DNA from 2 places in the Acidovorax sp. WCS2018Noco2-16 genome. Region 2 is predicted to be linked to the other one. Evidence: predicted binding sites of a transcription regulator. Region 2 holds the regulator's gene; the other holds the start of a gene.
What was found. Region 2 encodes LexA, which represses DNA repair genes until DNA is damaged. Its sites were predicted from a motif close to ACTGTATNNNNATACAGT; they were not measured.

Region 1 (8,149 bases), 490 kb from region 2:
GCCATTGGCGAGTTGAGCCGTTGGCTGACGGCAGTGCCGTTCAGCAAGATTCAGCCATAAATCCCGTGCAGGAACCACCGACCCTGCAGGTCACGAAAGATCCAGACATGGCCGACGGTGGCGTTGTGCGCCACGAAGTAGTCGCGCCGCGCAGGTCCGGCGGCCGCCTCGCCTGGCATGACCGGCATCTCGGCGGCCGGTGCGTTCTGCTCCTGCGACCCGGCCTCCCACCACGCGGTTTCAAACCGCTGCGGCCCCACCAGCAGGCGCAGCGGGCCTTGCAGGCAAGGGCGGCTGCCCTGCAGGGCCAAGGCGCGCGGCGGCTGCACCAGCCAGCGCGGCCACAGCACGGCGCGGGCATCGGCAGGCAAGACCGTCGCAGCGCAGAGGCCACCGCCTGCGGCTGAGCCTTCGAGCGCCTGCCATTCCTGCATGCCTTCGGGCCGATGATCGGCCACAAGACGCAGGCCCTGCACACGGCCGGCTCCCAGTCGGGCAGACAGGCGCTCCAGCAACTGGTGCCAGGGCTCGCCCGGCATGTCGTGCGGGCCCGGGGGCAGCAAGCTGATGCTGTCGCCCGTCCAGGGCGCCGTCTGCAAGGCCTTCAGCGCAATGCGATTCACCGGCGCTGCCAACTGCTGACGGCCCAGTCGCTCGGCCAGCAGGCGTCGCAAGTGGGTCATTTCCTGAACGGGCTGGGCGGTGCGCACTTCCAGGCTTTGCCAGGCGGGCAAGTCCACGCCGTCGATGCGGCGCAGATCGTGGCGCCAGCCCAGCGACAACGCCAGCGCGCCCTGATGCCGCGCCTGCAGCCACGATTGCAACGCGCCCAACAGGCGGCTGGCGGACCAGAGCAGCGCATCGGCCGATTCGGCGAGGGCCGGCAGTTCGGCCTCCATGGCGAAGCTTTCGGGGGCCTGCAGCCAGGGCGGCAGGTGCTGCACGTCGCCCCACGCCCTGTCCAGCGCCAGCAAGGGGCCAGCGCCCAGCCGGCGCGCCAGGCCGGCACGCGGCAAGGCGCGCACGGCGCCCCAGGTGCGGCAGCCCATGTGCTCCAGCTCGGCCGCATGGGGGCGCAGGTCGGTCAAGGTACGCAGTGGCAGGTCGTACGGCAGGCGGCGCGGCAAGGGGCGGCTGGTCTGCAACAACCGCAGTTGCGCCAGCGCCTGCAAGGCCGTGGGGGCCTGGGCTGGGCCGGATTCGTCTGGCGGCTGCAATGCGGCGCTGCAACCCTGGCCATCCGCTGCGGGCAAGGGTAGCGGGCGATGCCGCTGCAGCAGTTGCAGCAATGCCGGCACACCGCCCCAGAGCCGCGCCACGCTGCCCACCTCGATGAGCAGGGCCTCTTCCAGCAATGCCACGCGCGGCGTGAAGCGCAACGCCCACCAGCCATGTGCCTGCACAGGCACGCCGCCGGGCTGCGGGTCAGGCGCGGGCAGGGGCAGTGCGATCCAGTGCATGGCGCGGCGATGGTTCGATGGGAAGCCCGAGTGCACGCAGGGTCTGCAGGCGCTGCTGGCTTTCCTGCCACTGCTGCTGCGCTGCTTCTTGCGCTGCCTGGCGACGCCGCGCCTGGGCTTGCAGCACCGCCGCCAATCGCGCGTCGCAAGCCGGCAACAGCACGGGCACCACCACGGGCGGGCCGCGGCGCTTGAGAACGTGCACCTGGACGACATCGGCATCGCCACCCGATTGCGCCCAGAGCCGCAACGGCGCGGGCGATGCCTGCATGCGCAGCTGTTCAGGCCGAAAGACCCAGAGCAGCCGCCCCTGGTGGGCAGCCGCCAGCTGCAGCCGCCGCAGTACCTCGGGGGCAGCCTGGGGCAACCAGGCCAGTACCGCCAGCACATCGCGGCAGCGCAGGGCTTGTTCGGCGGCCCAGGCAGCCTGCGCACCCTGATGGGGCCCTGCCACGATGCGGCATACCCGGTGTGCCGGCAACCCACCCATCACCAGCACCGGCCCGAAAGGCACGTGCGGAGGTGCCACCAGCACCACCTGGCCGGGCAGACCGGCGGCGATGGCACCGGCGAGTGCGGGCAGCACCAGACGCCATTCATGGAAAGCGTGCGCGGGCAACAGGATCTCCGACATGGCGCCCAGCGGCCACCCACCACCGGGCAGTTGCGCATCCAGCAGCGCATGGCCTGATGGCTGGGTCCGCTGCGGGCCCTGCTCCATGCCATCGGCACGCCAGACACCAGGCAACTCGCAGGCGCTTTCAGCCCGCCTCAGGGCGAGCCTGGGCAAAGAAGGGGCAGCGGAGAGCGCGGGGTGGACAAACATGGTGATGACTTGATGCTGTTTAAATATACAGTATTCAGCAGGCATCACACCTCGGCATCTTCACCACGTGTCACCGGATCCTCAACCGCAATGCGGCGATCAATGGCGGTCTATCGGACTAAATTGCCGCCAGCAGTTGCGTGCACTGGTCTTGCCAGTCCGCCACACAGGCGTCGCCCGCATCGGCACGGTCCGCCAGCAAGGGCCAGCGGCTGTGGCTGGCATTCAGGATGCTTTGCAGCTGCCAGATCGCCTCGCGGTTCAGCAGTTCCAGCTCGACCATGCCTTGCGCGTCGCCCTCCAGGTGCACCAGCATCTCGGCCTGCTGGTGGGGGTGCGAGCCGGCCTCGTACAGCGCCTTCTGCAGCGCAGTCAGGCGCATGTCTACAAAAGCACAGGCCCGGCCGGTGGGCAGCGCCAGCCAGGCGGCCGGCAGCGCCTTGCGGGCGTCGTCCCAGGCCTGGAAGGCATCGGCCAGGGTGGCGATGTGCTGCGCGGCCTCGTCCTTTGCGGACAGGGGCTGCTCCGCCTGCATGCCGCCCTGCCCCACGGCGGCCTGTTGCAACAGGGGCAGCAGCAATGACGCCAGCGGTGCAGAAAACTTGCGGTGGTTCAACCGCAGGCTGAGCGACAGGCGCTGCGCGGGCGCGTCGTCCTGGTACTTTTCAAAAAAAGCCGCGGCCACCTCGGCCAGCATCAGGATCTGCCCCATCGGCGAGATGGCGTTGCCCTGCAGGCTGCGCGGGTAGCCGGTGCCGTCCATGCGTTCGTGGTGCTCCAGCACCGCAGTTTCAACCGACTTGGCATACGCCTGCGCCCGCACCATCAGCATGGCCGACACCGGGTGCTTGCGGCCAGCACCCGTCACCCTTGTGGTAGGGGTCACGCCAGACCGGGTCCATGTGCAGCACGCCGATGTCATGCAGCAGCGCTGCAGCCGCCAGCGGAATGCACTCGCGTTCGCTCCAGCCGCTTTGCACGCCCAGGTACAACGCTATCAGCGCCATGCGCAGGCTGTGGGCCAGCAGGTCGGGCCGCTGCTCGCGCATGACGGTCAGCTTGAAAGCCATGGGCTGCGGCAGCGGCACGAACTGCAGTGGTGCCAGCAAACGGTCGGGGCCGCCCAGCGCATGCGACAGCAGCATGGGCAATGGATCTTGCGCGCACTGCGCCCGCGCGGCGGCAATCAGCGAAGGCACATCGACCGCGTTCTACACGCTGAGTTGGCTGTCGATGGAGCCGCGAAGCTTGTGCTGTACCAAGCGCTCGTACAGCCGGTTGTCCACGCGCGCACCCTTTTCCAGCAGCTTGATGCCTTTGTCAGTGTAGGCCGCGTCCTGCGCAACCACCTTGCAACGCTCGGCCATGTCGGTCACCGCACGCGGGTAGTGCAGGTTGTCGCAAGCGCCTTCTTCCGAAAGGGGAAGATCAGCAACGGTAGGGTTCTGGGCGTTCATGCGCTGGTCGAAAAGCAGAAGACGGGGGTAGATGCCAGCGGCGACTGTAAAGTGATTTGCCGGGGTCGGCGGCCAAACGGCCAAGGGCGATTGACGACGGTCAGGGCCAGTGCGGCGGGTGCGTTCCCGGCGGCACCGAAGGCCGCGACCAGCCGGCCGGAGTGCGCGACAGCTGAGCGCTGTGCCGCACGGCCTGCAATGCGCCAAAGCCGGAATCGCGGTGGTGCGCAAAATTGGCGTGAAGGCGCACGAACCCGTCGGCGCAGCGGTACAGCCCCGACAACGCGTCCCACAAATCGGGCGCTTGCCCATCCAGGCTGAACCAGCCGGTGCATTCGATGGCGGCATGGGCCATGTCCACCGCCACCTGCTGGCGGGCTGCACCGCGCTGGTGGGCAATTCGCAGGCCGCCAGTGCGGCCGCTGCAATGCTGGCCTGCGCGGCAACGCCGACGGCGAACGACGACGGCATAACCGGGTCGGCGCCGGTCAGCTGGGCAAAGGCGAGCGCCTCTAGCGGCAAGCCGGCCTGCAGCCAGAGGCCGCGCAGCGCCTCATCGGCCGTCGTTGCCACGGGCTGCGTGCCAGAAGCCATCGCACGCCCTGCCCCGCACTTTCAGCGGATCAGCGTCACGCCAGTTTTGGCCTGCAGCGCCTCGAAGCTGACTTCAGGCGCCAGCTCGACGACCTTCAGGCCTTCGGGCGTCACATCGAGCACGGCCAGGTCGGTGATGATGCGGTCCACCACGGCCACGCCCGTCAGGGGCAGCGTGCACTCGGGCAGGATCTTCAGATCTTCAGTGCCGTCTTTCTTCTTGGCGACGTGCTCCATCAGCACGATCACGCGCTTGACGCCAGCCACCAAGTCCATGGCACCGCCCATGCCCTTGACCATCTTGCCGGGGATCATCCAGTTGGCCAGGTCGCCCTTTTCGCTGACCTGCATCGCGCCCAGAATCGACAGGTTGATCTTGCCGCCACGGATCATCGCGAACGACTGGTCGCTGCCGAAGATGGCGGAGCCGGGAATGGTCGTCACCGTCTGCTTGCCTGCGTTGATCAGGTCGGCGTCCACCGCGTCTTCGGTCGGAAACGCGCCGATGCCGAGCATGCCGTTTTCGGACTGCAGCCACACTTCCTTGGTGCCCGTGTGGTTGGCCACCAGGGTCGGAATGCCGATGCCCAGGTTCACATAGAAGCCGTCTTCCAGCTCTTGCGCCGCGCGTGCGGCCATCTGGTCTTGGGTCCAGGGCATCTCAGGCTCCTTTTTGTTGGTTGGCGGGCACGGTGGGCACCGGCACTTCCACTTCGCTGCTGGCGGCAGCCTGGGCGATGACGGCCTGGGCCTCGACCTTGGCAGCTGCGGCATCCACCGGGACTGCAGCCGAGACAGTTCGCTTTTCGATGCGTTTTTCAGGTGTCGGGTTGTGCACGATGCGGTGCACGTAGATGCCCGGCAGATGCACGTCGTCGGGGGCGATCTGGCCGGTCTCGACGATCTCTTCGACTTCGACGATGCAGACCTTGCCGGCAGTGGCCGCAGCAGGGTTGAAGTTGCGTGCCGTGAGGCGGAACTGCAGGTTGCCGGACTTGTCGGCGCGGTGCGCCTTGACCAGCGACACGTCGGGCACCAGCGAGCGCTCCATCACGTAGGTCTCGCCGTCGAATTCGCGCAGCTCTTTGCCCTCGGCCACCATCGTGCCCACGCCGGTCTTGGTGAAGAACGCCGGAATGCCCGCGCCACCGGCACGCAGCTTTTCGGCCAGCGTGCCCTGGGGCGTGAATTCCAGCTCCAGCTCGCCGGCCAGGTACTGGCGCTCGAACTCCTTGTTCTCGCCCACATAGGACGAGATCATCTTCTTGATCTGCCGCGTCTCCAGCAGCTTGCCCAGGCCGAAACCGTCCACGCCGGCGTTGTTGGAAATGACGGTGAGGTCCTTGGTGCCGGAATCACGCAGCGCGTCGATCAGCGCCTCGGGAATGCCGCACAGCCCGAAGCCGCCCACGGCCATCAACTGGCCATCGGCGACGACGCCCTTGAGCGCCTCGGTCGCATTGGGAAAGATCTTGTTCACTGGTGACTCCTCATCAAGATGAATGGCGCTACTGATCGCGCTACGATACTACGTACTTTATTACGTAGTTTTCCCTAAAGACTTCCATGGATATCGCCGACTACCGCCTTGCGTTCGATATGGCCCCGGTGGGGCTGGTCATCTCCCGCAACCGCACCATGGTGGATTGCAACCGGCAGGTGTGCGAGATGTTCGGCGCCTCCCGCGAGGTGCTGATCGGCCAGTCCTTTCGCATTCTCTACCCCAGCGCCGACGAGTACGAGCGGCTGGGCCGGCGCATGGAGCCCATTCTGAACGCGCACGGCCACTACGCCGACAACCGCATCATGAAGCGCTCCAGCGGCGAGATGTTCTGGTGCCACGTGTCGGGCCGCGCCCTTAACCGCGAGGCGCCGCACGAATCGGGCATCTGGAGCTTTGAAGACCTGAGCGCGGAGCGCTCGGTCAAGGCCGAACTCACGGGCCGCGAACGCGAGGTGGCGGCGCGGCTGCTGGACGGGCTTACCTCCAAAGAAATCGGCCGCGCACTGAACATCAGCCACCGCACGGTGGAGATCTACCGCGCGCGACTGATGCGCAAGTACCACGCGTCCACCGCCGCCGACCTGGTGCAGAAGCTGCTGATCGGCTGAATCAAAAAAGTGAGCTGGTAGCGCTTGCTGCATAAGGCTTTCAATATCTTTTATATTGGAAAGCCAATGAAATCAAGCGCAATCAGCTATGTATTCAATAGCATCAGCTGTGTTTCAGACCATGCCGGTCAATGCAGCTTCAGCCGTCCCGACACCCGCTGCTGCAGCAGCCGCGCCAGCGCCAGCACCGCCGTCTTGCCAATGCCCAGAATGGCCCGGTGGTGGTTCAGATGCAGTGAGATGTACATCCACTTGGCGATCAGCCCGTTGACGAAGAAGTTGCGGCCACCCAGGCCCCCCATCAGGTTGCCCACGCCCTTGTTGTCGCCCAAGGAAACGAGCGAGCCGAAGTCCTTGTAGACGAAGGCCTCGGCCACTTCGCGCTCGCGCAGCAAGGCGCCCAGCACGCGGGCGAGGTAGTCGGCCTGCTGGTGTGCGGCCTGCGCGCGGGCGGGCACGGTGTTGCCGTCTTTCCACGGGCAGGCGGCGCAGTCGCCCAGGGCCAGCACGTCGGGCACCGAAGTGCGCAGCCGGTCGTCCACGATGAACTGGTTGAGCCGGTTCACCGCCAGCCCCAGCAGCGCATTGCCTTCGGCGGCCTTGATGCCGGCGGCCCACACCACCAGGTCGGCCGGGATTTCGCCGGCCGGCGTCACCAGCGCGCCCTTGCGGATCTCGGTCACGCGCGTGTCGGTCAGCACCTGCACCTGCTTGCGGCGCAGCGCCACGTCGGCCTGCGCAGAGATCTGCTCGGGCAGCCCGCCCAGAATGCGGCTGCCGCCCTCGACCAGCGTGATGTCGAGCCGAAAGCGCTGGCTGCTGCTCAGGCTGCCCAGCAGCTCGGCATGCGCTTCCAGCAACTCGGCCGACAGCTCCACGCCTGTCGCGCCGGCACCCACGATGGCGATCGACAGCGCCCGGTTGTCCGCGAACGAAGCACGCGCACAGGCGCCCAGCCAGTCGGAGTGAAAGCGCTGCGCGTCGCGCACGTTCTCCAGCAGATAAGCGTGTTCGATGCCCGGAGTGCCGAAGGCGTTGGAGCCGCTGCCGATGGCCAGCACCAGCCGCGTGTAGCTCACCGTGCGGCGCGGCACCAGCAGGTCGCCCTCGGCATTGCGGATCTCGCCCAGCTCGATGGTCTTGCGGGCCGTGTCCAGCCCCACCAGGTCGCCGATGGCAAAGCCGAAATGGTTGCGCCGCGCCAACACCGGGTACGACAGGCCTTCCTGGTGCGCATCCAGCGTGCCGGCAGCCACTTCGTGCAGCGTGGGCTTCCAGATGTGAAAGGGAGAGCGGTCCACCAGCAGCACGCGCTCGCGCCCCTGCTTCGCACCCAGGCTGCGGCCCAACCGGGCCGCCAGTTCCAGCCCGCCAGCCCCGCCGCCGACGATCGCGATGTCCGAGTGCATGTATGAATCTCCCGTTGCGCAACGCTGCAGTTTATTGCGGCAAACCCCTAGACGCGCGCAATCGTGGAAATCGCGGGGAGAGAGCCGCATGAAAAAAGCCCGCAGCGGCTGGCTGGGGGCTTTGAAGGGAAACGCGCTGGCACGAAAGCCAGCACCTCCTTGGGTCAGAACATGTCAGCGAAAAAGCCCTGGCGGCAACGGCGTGGTCTTGCCGTTCAGCGTCAGCTGGCCGCCTTGCAGCTTGATGGCGCTGGTCAGGAATTCGCCCTCCTGCAGCACGTAGCCTGCAGA
Region 2 (8,149 bases):
GCCCGCCAGAACCCCGACCTGCTCAAACTGACCCGCGACGAGTTGATGCGCCATGAAGCAGCCGGTATCACCAGCAACGCCTTCCCTAAGACCGTGCGGCTGGGCGGCGTGGACTGCGCTGCCAGCTACCTGCACGAACCGGGGGATGCCCGCGATGGCATCACCGTGACCGTGCCGCTGTTCGTGCTGAACCAGGTGAACGACGAACGCTGCGAATGGCTGGTGCCTGGCATGCTGCAGGCGAAGATCCAGGCGCTGCTGAAAAGCCTGCCGCAGCGCCCGCGTAGCCGCTTCGTGCCGCTGCCCGAAAGCGCCGCGCGGCTGGCTGGGTTGCTCGGTGCACCCGAGCGCTTCGGCCATGGCAGCCTGACCGACGTGCTGCTCAAGCAGGTGCAGACAGAAACGTCGCTGGATGTGAAGCGAGCAGACTTCAAGCTGGACATGCTGTCCCCCCATCTGTTCATGAACTTCCGCGTGGTGGACGAACACGGGCGGCAGCTGGGCCACGGGCGCAACCTGGGTGCGCTGAAGGCGGAGTGGGGCGCCAAGGCGCGCGGCGCGTTTCAAGCGCTCGCGGGGCTGAAGCTCGCTGGTGGTGGAGATTTAGCATCAAATATGCCTCCAGCGCTTGATAGTAAAGCGCAAGTAGCTATTAAAAGTGTAGCAAATAGATCTGGTGGCCAGGCCGCGAAAACGCCCGCTGCTGCAGATGCTGCCAACAAGCCGGCCACGGCCGCCGGACAACGCTACACGGCCTGGACCTTCGGCGAGTTGCCCGAGCTGATGGAAATTCGCAAGGCAGGCCAGACGCTGATCGGCTTTCCGGCGCTCATCGACGGCACCGACGCCGTCACCATCGAAGTGTTCGACGAGCCCGAAGCGGCGGCAGCCAAGCACCGCGCGGGGCTGCGGCGCCTGTTCGCGCTGCAGATCAAGGACGCGCTGAAGTACCTGGAAAAGAACATTCCAGACTTGCAGCGAATGGCCGTCGCCTACATGCCGCTGGGCACACAGGAAGAACTGCGCACGCAGATTCTCGACATTGCGCTGGAGCGCGCCTTTCTGCAAGACCCGCTGCCGACCAACGAGGCCGACTTCAAGCGCCGGGTGGAAGAGGGACGGGGTCGCCTCACCCTGATTGCCAACGAAGTCGCCCGCCTGGCTGGCACCATCCTGGTGGAGTTTGCCACTGCCGCGCGCAAGATCAAGGACACGAAGAACGCGCCGGAGGCCACGCAGGACGCCCAGCAGCAACTGCAGCGGTTGATGCCCCGGCAGTTCCTGGCAGCAGCGCCGTGGACTCAACTGGCGCACTTTCCACGCTATCTCAAGGCCATCACCCTGCGGCTGGACAAGCACCGGGCCGACCCTTCGCGCGATGCAGCACGACTGACGGAATTGCGCCCACAGGAGCAGCGCTATTGGCGCCTGGTGGCTGACCGAAAGGGCAAGGTGGACAGTCGCATGCAAGAGTTGCGCTGGCTGCTGGAGGAATTGCGCGTGAGCTTCTTCGCGCAGGAACTGCGCACCCCGCAGCCGGTCAGCGTCAAACGACTGGACAAGCTCTGGGCACAGATCAACGCGTAGCGTGTGATGACAGCACGGACGCTGGCGAAGTCACTCAACGGGCGGCGCACAGCGGGCCGGTGACGGTGAGGTCCATTCGAGTTCGCCTTCGCCTGCGTGGTTCGAAACCTGGTGGTCAGACGGCCAAGTGAGCCTCTGATGCTGCCAGGCGGTCGAGCTCAGCGCATACATCGGCCATACGCCCGGAAATCACCAGCCTTGCGGGGTCGGTCGCGTGTACGCGGCGCATCACGCGCAGCATGGGGCGGTCTTTCTTGAGGGCAGAACCGTGCTGGTAGCTGCCGGTGCCGGCATGAAAGCGGTCGGCGTTGGCAGCCTTCGCAGGTGCAGCGGGCAAGGCATTTACCCGTGAAGTCGACGGAACCTGTTGCCGTGGCAGGGTCAACAAGGAACGCGCAGGTGCAATCACTGGCCATGTCCCTGCAGGAGCGGAAAAGCCCGAACTGGACACCACTGGAGCCGGACTGGCCAATGGGGCATTCGCTGTGGCCACTGGCTGGCAAGAAGGGGCAGCGGGCTGCTGAGAACCAATGCCGGCTGCCGGGCGGACATGATTTGAGGGCAGTGCATCGCTCGGGCTTGCGCCGCGGCTTGGGCGAGCGAAAAACTGAGTCAGGGCTTTGACGGGCTGCGACAAAGACGAAAAGGCAAGCAGGGCAATTCCCATGTGAAAACTCCATCGTGGTCAATGCCTCGAACAGCGCTGGAGCGTTCCGGAACGGCTAGCTCAGATTGCTTTTCGCAAGTCGGCGACGACTCAACCTGGCTTTTCAAATAAGCCATTTCAAGACAGTGCGCGAGCAAGCTGGCAACCCGGGCCGCCCGGTGGCAGCACCAGCCCCGTGCGACGGCACGGAGGGTTGAACACAGGCAGGATTGCCATTGGGCGACTTGCCGCAGGGTTGGCGTGTAAGGCTTTGGTAAGGCGCTATGTGCGCCGTACTCCCACCCCACCGCCAGACGCCCGCCACCTGCGGCACGCCGCGTTCGCGCTACATGAGCATCGTGTTGCGGATCAGCCCTACGGCCAGGCCTTCGATTTCGAACGGCTCACCGGGTTGAACGGTGATCACCGGGTAGTCTGGGTTTTCTGGCAGCAGCTCAACGGCCGTGCCGGTTCGGCGCAAGCGCTTGACGGTCACGTCGTCACCCAGGCGGGCGACGATGATCTGGCCGTTGCGGGCTTCGCGCGTGGACTGAACTGCCAGCAGGTCGCCGTCCATGATGCCGATATCGCGCATGGACATGCCGCGCACTTTCAGCAGGTAGTCGGGCTTGTGCTGAAACAGGCTGCCTTCCACGCTATAGGTCTGGTCTACATGTTCCTGCGCGAGAATCGGCGAGCCTGCGGCGACGCGGCCGATCAGCGGAAGCACCAGCTGTGACAGGCCTGGAATGGGCAAATTGAACTGCGTGCCGCGTGCCGCGTTGATGGAGCGCACGGTTTCACTGCGCAGGCGGATACCGCGCGACGTGCCGCTGACCAGTTCGATGACGCCTTTGCGTGCCAGCGCCTGAAGGTGTTCCTCGGCCGCATTGGCGGACTTGAAGCCCAGTTGCGCAGCGATTTCGGCGCGAGTGGGTGGAGCACCAGTGCGGGCGATGGCGGTCTGGATGAGATCCAGAATCTGTTGCTGGCGGGCGGTGAGCTTGGGACTGTCGAGCATGGCGAGGTTCCAGTGCAATGCGGTGATCAAAAGGATCGACGGCGGGACTGTTTTTTAATCCAGTACCTGTATTTTTAACCAGTTTTTCGAAGGATGCAAGTGGGCGCTCAAAAAATCGTGGTGCTGGGAACGGGGGGCACGATCGCTGGCACCGCCAGCGACTCGTCGGACAACATCGGCTACATCGCTGCCCAGGTGGGGGTGCAGCAACTGCTGAATGCGGTGCCTGGCCTGGTGGCCGCTGCGGGCGGCGAGCTGGTGGCCGAACAGGTCGCCCAGGTGGACAGCAAGGACATGGACTTCGGCATCTGGCAGCGGCTGGGCGACCGTTGCGCAGTGCATCTGGCCGACCCCGAGGTGCGCGGCATCGTCATCACGCACGGCACCGATACGCTGGAAGAGACGGCCTGGTTCCTGCGGCTGGTGCTGGATGCCCACAAGCCAGTGGTGCTGACCTGCGCCATGCGGCCGGCCTCCGCCCTGACGCCAGACGGGCCGCAGAATCTGCTCGATGCCGTGGCGGTGGCTGCCACCCCAGGTGCGCGTGGCGTCGTGGCGGTAGCCGCCGGCACGCTGCATGGTGCCGAGCAGGTTCGCAAGGTACATCCGTATCGCGTGGATGCTTTCGATTCCGGAGACAGCGGCCCCCTTGGCTGGGTGGAGGAAGGCCAGGTGCGGCTGGCGCGCGACTGGCCTTCCGCTGAGCCACTGCATGCCCGCTCTCAGTGGGCCACCGCTGCACCGTCAAGCTGGCCCCGCGTCGAGGTGTTGCTCAACCACGCCGGTGCGTCGGGCCGTGTAGTGGATCTGCTGGTGGCCGACGGCGTGGCGGGCCTGGTGGTGGCTGCAACGGGCAACGGCACGCTGCACCATGATCTGGAGGCTGCGCTACTGCGTGCACAAGCGGCGGGCGTGGCGGTGCGGGTGAGCTCGCGCTGCCTGCTGGGCCGGGTGTTGCCGCGTCCGGGGGATTCCCTGCAGGCTGATGCGCACGGCCTGGGGGCGGTAAAGGCGCGGGGTTCGTTGTTGCTTGAACTGCTGGCGGCTCGCTCGCACTGAATGCCTATCACCTACCGCCCAAAGCAAAAGCCCCGCATGCGGGGCTTTGTTCATCGGTTCAGGCTGCGGTCAGTTCGACAGGGCCTGCAGCGCGCGCTGGGTGATTTCTTCCACTGATCCCGTTCCACTGATGGCGCGGTACTTGGGCGCTGCATCGGGCTCTTGTTGAGCCCAGCTCGAGTAGTAGTCGACCAGCGGGCGGGTCTGCGCGCTGTAGACATCCAGGCGCTTCTTCACCGTGGCTTCCTTGTCGTCTTCGCGCTGGATCAGTTCTTCACCGGTCACGTCGTCCTTGCCGTCGACCTTGGGCGGATTGAACTTGACGTGGTATGTGCGGCCACTGGCCGGGTGCGAGCGGCGGCCGCTCATGCGTTCGATGATCGCTTCGAACGGCACGTCAATTTCCAGCACGTAGTCCAGCTTGACGCCGGCGGCCTTCATGGCGTCGGCCTGGGGAATGGTGCGGGGAAAGCCGTCGAACAGGAAGCCTTGTGCGCAATCGGGCTGGGCGATGCGTTCCTTTACCAGATTGATGATGAGGTCGTCGCTGACGAGCGCGCCAGCGTCCATCACGGCTTTGGCTTCGAGACCCAGCGGCGTGCCGGCCTTCACCGCGGCGCGCAGCATGTCGCCCGTGGAAATTTGCGGAATGCCGTACTTCTTGCAAAGGAACGCGGCCTGGGTGCCTTTGCCCGCGCCAGGCGCGCCCAAAAGAATCAGCTTCATGGATCTCCTCTCGATGTTGAATTCGGCTGGCATCCGGCCGCGGCTGAGCGTGCGCCGGGCGGGTGCAATCGTTGCGGTCGAGGATAGCATGCGACACCTGCACCAAACTGACGCGTCATCAAGGTGACGCGGCGCGGCGCTAGTAGTTGCCGAGCGCGTTTCGCGGCGTCTTCGCACCGCCTGGGTGCATGGCGGGTCTGGCCGGGCGCAGTGCTGGCTGGGCCGCCTAAGCCAACAGGGAACGCACGCGTTCCAGATCCGCCGGCGTATCGACGCCCAGGCCGGGCGCCGTCGCCGCCACGTGCACCGCGATGCGGTGGCCGTGCCATAGCGCGCGCAATTGTTCCAGCGCTTCCAACGCCTCGGTGGGGGCTGGTGCCAGTTGCGGAAACTGCCGCAGGAATGCGGAGCGGTAGCTGTAGATGCCAACGTGGCGCAGCGGCGCGTAGCCGGCTGGACCGGTAGCGTCCTTCCACCAAGCCGTGCCTGGCGCATGGTCGCGTGCGTGCGGAATGGGGGCGCGGCTGAAGTAATGGGCCAATCCCCGTCCGTCGAGCACCACCTTCACCACGTTGGGATTCACGTAGTCGTCGACTGAATCGATGGCGTGCGCGGCCGTGCCCATGCTGGCGTCGTGGCGCTCGGACAACAGCCCGGCCACGGCATCGATGAGGGCGGGGTCGATCAGCGGCTCGTCGCCCTGCACGTTGACCACGATGTCGTCACCCGCCAGCCCGAGCAACTCGCACGCCTCGGCCAGCCGGTCACTGCCGCTCGCATGATCGGCGCGGGTGAGCACGGCTTCCACACCATGCTGGCGGCATGCCGCGACGATGCGCTCGTCATCTGCCGCCACCACGCTGCGCCGTGCACCGCTGAGCGCAGCGCGGCGCGCCACGTGCACCACCATCGGCAGTCCGGCGATGTCCGCCAGCGGTTTGTTCGGCAGGCGGGTCGATGCCAGGCGGGCCGGGATCAGTATCGTGAAATCTGGCCGAGCAGGCCGAGCGGGCACAGCAGCGCCACTCATGCAGCGTCGATTTCGTCGTCGGTGAGGGTGCGGGCTTCGTTTTCCAGCAGCACGGGAATACCGTCGCGCACAGGGTAGGCCAGGCGCGCGCTGCGCGAGACCAGTTCCTGGCGATCACGGTCAAAAACGAGCGGGCCTTTGGTGACAGGGCAGACCAGTAGGTCGAGCAGTTTGGGGTCCATGGCGTCGGCGCCCGGTGGGGCGATATGTGCGGGTGAGAAGAGGGCGCGGCCGTCGGTCAGGCCGCAGCTGCCGATGATAGTTGCGAGTTGGCTCGCGCCAGTTGCGCATCCAGCGTCGTGAAGAACTCGGGTGGCAGACGCAGAGCCAGCGGAACGGCCAGTGCGTCGGGGTAATTCGGCCACAGCTTGATCGCGTCTTTTTCGGTGCAAATCAGCCTGTATCGCTTATCAGATAAGCGCTTCCAGCTATTAAAATCATAGTGATCTGGCAGCGCTTCGGCATGTTCCACCGTCAACCCTTGGGCGCGCAGCATGCTGAAGAAGTCGTGTGGCCTGGCAATGGCCGCAATGGCGTGCAGTGGCTGCCCTAACAGGCTGGACAGCGGCACGCGGCAGCCGTCGGCCTGCACGGCGTCGGCTGCCAATCCGCGCTGCAGGGCAAAGGCCGGCGCATCGCCGCCCGTGGGGCGAGGCCCGGCGTGCAGCACCGCGTCCACCGGGCGCGGCCAGGGCTCGCGCAGCGGGCCGGCCGGCAGCAGCCAGCCGTTGCCAATGCCTTCGTCGTTGAACACGCACAGCTCGATGTCGCGGGCCAGCGCCAGATGCTGCAGGCCGTCGTCGCAGACGATGACGTTGACGGCAGGCTGGGCCGCCAGCAAGGCATGGGCAGCCTCTGCACGGCGGGCTGCGACAAACACCGGGGCGCCCGTGCTGCGGGCCAGCAGCGCGGGTTCATCGCCCACGTCGGCGGCGCTGCTGTCAGGCAGTACGGCGCGGCAGTCGGTGGTCTGCCGGCCATAGCCGCGCGAGACGATGCCGGGCTGCCAGCCAGCGGCCTGCAGATGGCGTACGACGGCTTGCGTGACGGGGGTCTTGCCGGCGCCCCCGGCGATCACATTGCCCACCACGATCACCGGTACGGAAAGACGGTGCGCGCGCAGCACGCCGGTACGGTACAGCGCGCGGCGCAAGGCCACGACGGCGCCATAAAGCCAGGAAACCGGCCGCAGAGCCCAGGCGCCCCAGCCGCGATGCGACCAGACCTGTTGCAGCGGGGAGGGCATTGCCGCTAGCGCGCCGCGCCGCCCGACGATTGCGTGGCGAAGGTGATTTGCGAGAGTCCCACGCGGCGAGCGGCTTCCATCACAGTCACCACTGCCTGATGCGGCGACGAGGCGTCGGCGCTGATGATGACCACGCTGTCTTTGCCGGCCGAGGCGGCGGCAGTCAGCGCACGCGCGACGCCTTCGACGCCCTTGCCATCGACGCTGGCCTTGTTCACCGCATAGCGGCCATCGGCGGCCACGGACACGATGATTTCCTTGGGGTGGTCGCGCTGCTGCTCTGCGTCGGCCACTGGCAGCGTCAGCTGCAGCTCGGTGAACTTGCTGTAGGTGGTAGACAGCATCAGGAAGATGAGGATCACCAGCAGCACGTCAATGAACGGGATCAGGTTGATCTCGGGCTCTTCCTTGGCGCGGGGGCGAAAGTTCATGGGCGGTGCGTTCCGGGTGCGCGAATCACTTGCGCAGGCGGTTGATGTGGCGCAGGAACTGCTCGGCCGAGAGCTCCAACGTCAGCAGATAGGCGTCGACCCGGCTGCGGAAGTAGCGCCAGAAGATCAGCGCCGGAATGGCCACGATCAAACCGAACGCCGTGTTGTAGAGCGCGATGGAAATGCCGTGCGCCAGCTGTGCCGGATTGCCGCCACCGGTGGCCTGGCCCACACCGCCACCGCCCGATTGCGAACCGAAGATCTCGATCATGCCGATCACCGTGCCCAGCAGGCCCAGCAAAGGCGCTGCCGAAGCGATGGTGGCCAGCGCGCTCAGGTACTTCTCAAGCCGGTGCGCCACGGCACGGCCGGCGCCTTCCATGGCGGCACGCAGGTCGGCTTC

Region 1: the regulator LexA is predicted to act here: its motif matches at 2,301-2,318, upstream of imuA (translesion DNA synthesis-associated protein ImuA).

Annotation. Positions count from the first base shown of each region.
Region 1 covers NZ_JAVTJJ010000001.1:529,574-537,722, forward strand. The annotation lists gene RQI28_RS02335 (NAD(P)/FAD-dependent oxidoreductase) at 1-16, shown strand, start outside; gene RQI28_RS02340 (DNA polymerase Y family protein) at 51-1,460, opposite strand; gene imuA (translesion DNA synthesis-associated protein ImuA) at 1,426-2,286, opposite strand; partial or broken gene RQI28_RS19700 (HD-GYP domain-containing protein) at 2,405-3,743, opposite strand; gene RQI28_RS19705 (hypothetical protein) at 3,844-4,098, opposite strand; gene RQI28_RS02370 (3-oxoacid CoA-transferase subunit B) at 4,359-4,997, opposite strand; gene RQI28_RS02375 (CoA transferase subunit A) at 4,999-5,817, opposite strand; gene RQI28_RS02380 (PAS and helix-turn-helix domain-containing protein) at 5,904-6,449, shown strand; gene RQI28_RS02385 (FAD-dependent oxidoreductase) at 6,578-7,858, opposite strand; gene RQI28_RS02390 (DUF945 family protein) at 8,033-8,149, opposite strand, start outside.
Region 2 covers NZ_JAVTJJ010000001.1:34,976-43,124, forward strand. The annotation lists gene hrpA (ATP-dependent RNA helicase HrpA) at 1-1,587, shown strand, start outside; gene RQI28_RS00165 (hypothetical protein) at 1,703-1,924, opposite strand; gene lexA (transcriptional repressor LexA) at 2,580-3,254, opposite strand; gene RQI28_RS00175 (asparaginase) at 3,348-4,313, shown strand; gene adk (adenylate kinase) at 4,383-5,039, opposite strand; gene kdsB (3-deoxy-manno-octulosonate cytidylyltransferase) at 5,266-6,069, opposite strand; gene RQI28_RS00190 (Trm112 family protein) at 6,066-6,251, opposite strand; gene lpxK (tetraacyldisaccharide 4'-kinase) at 6,308-7,315, opposite strand; gene RQI28_RS00200 (biopolymer transporter ExbD) at 7,321-7,746, opposite strand; gene RQI28_RS00205 (MotA/TolQ/ExbB proton channel family protein) at 7,772-8,149, opposite strand, start outside.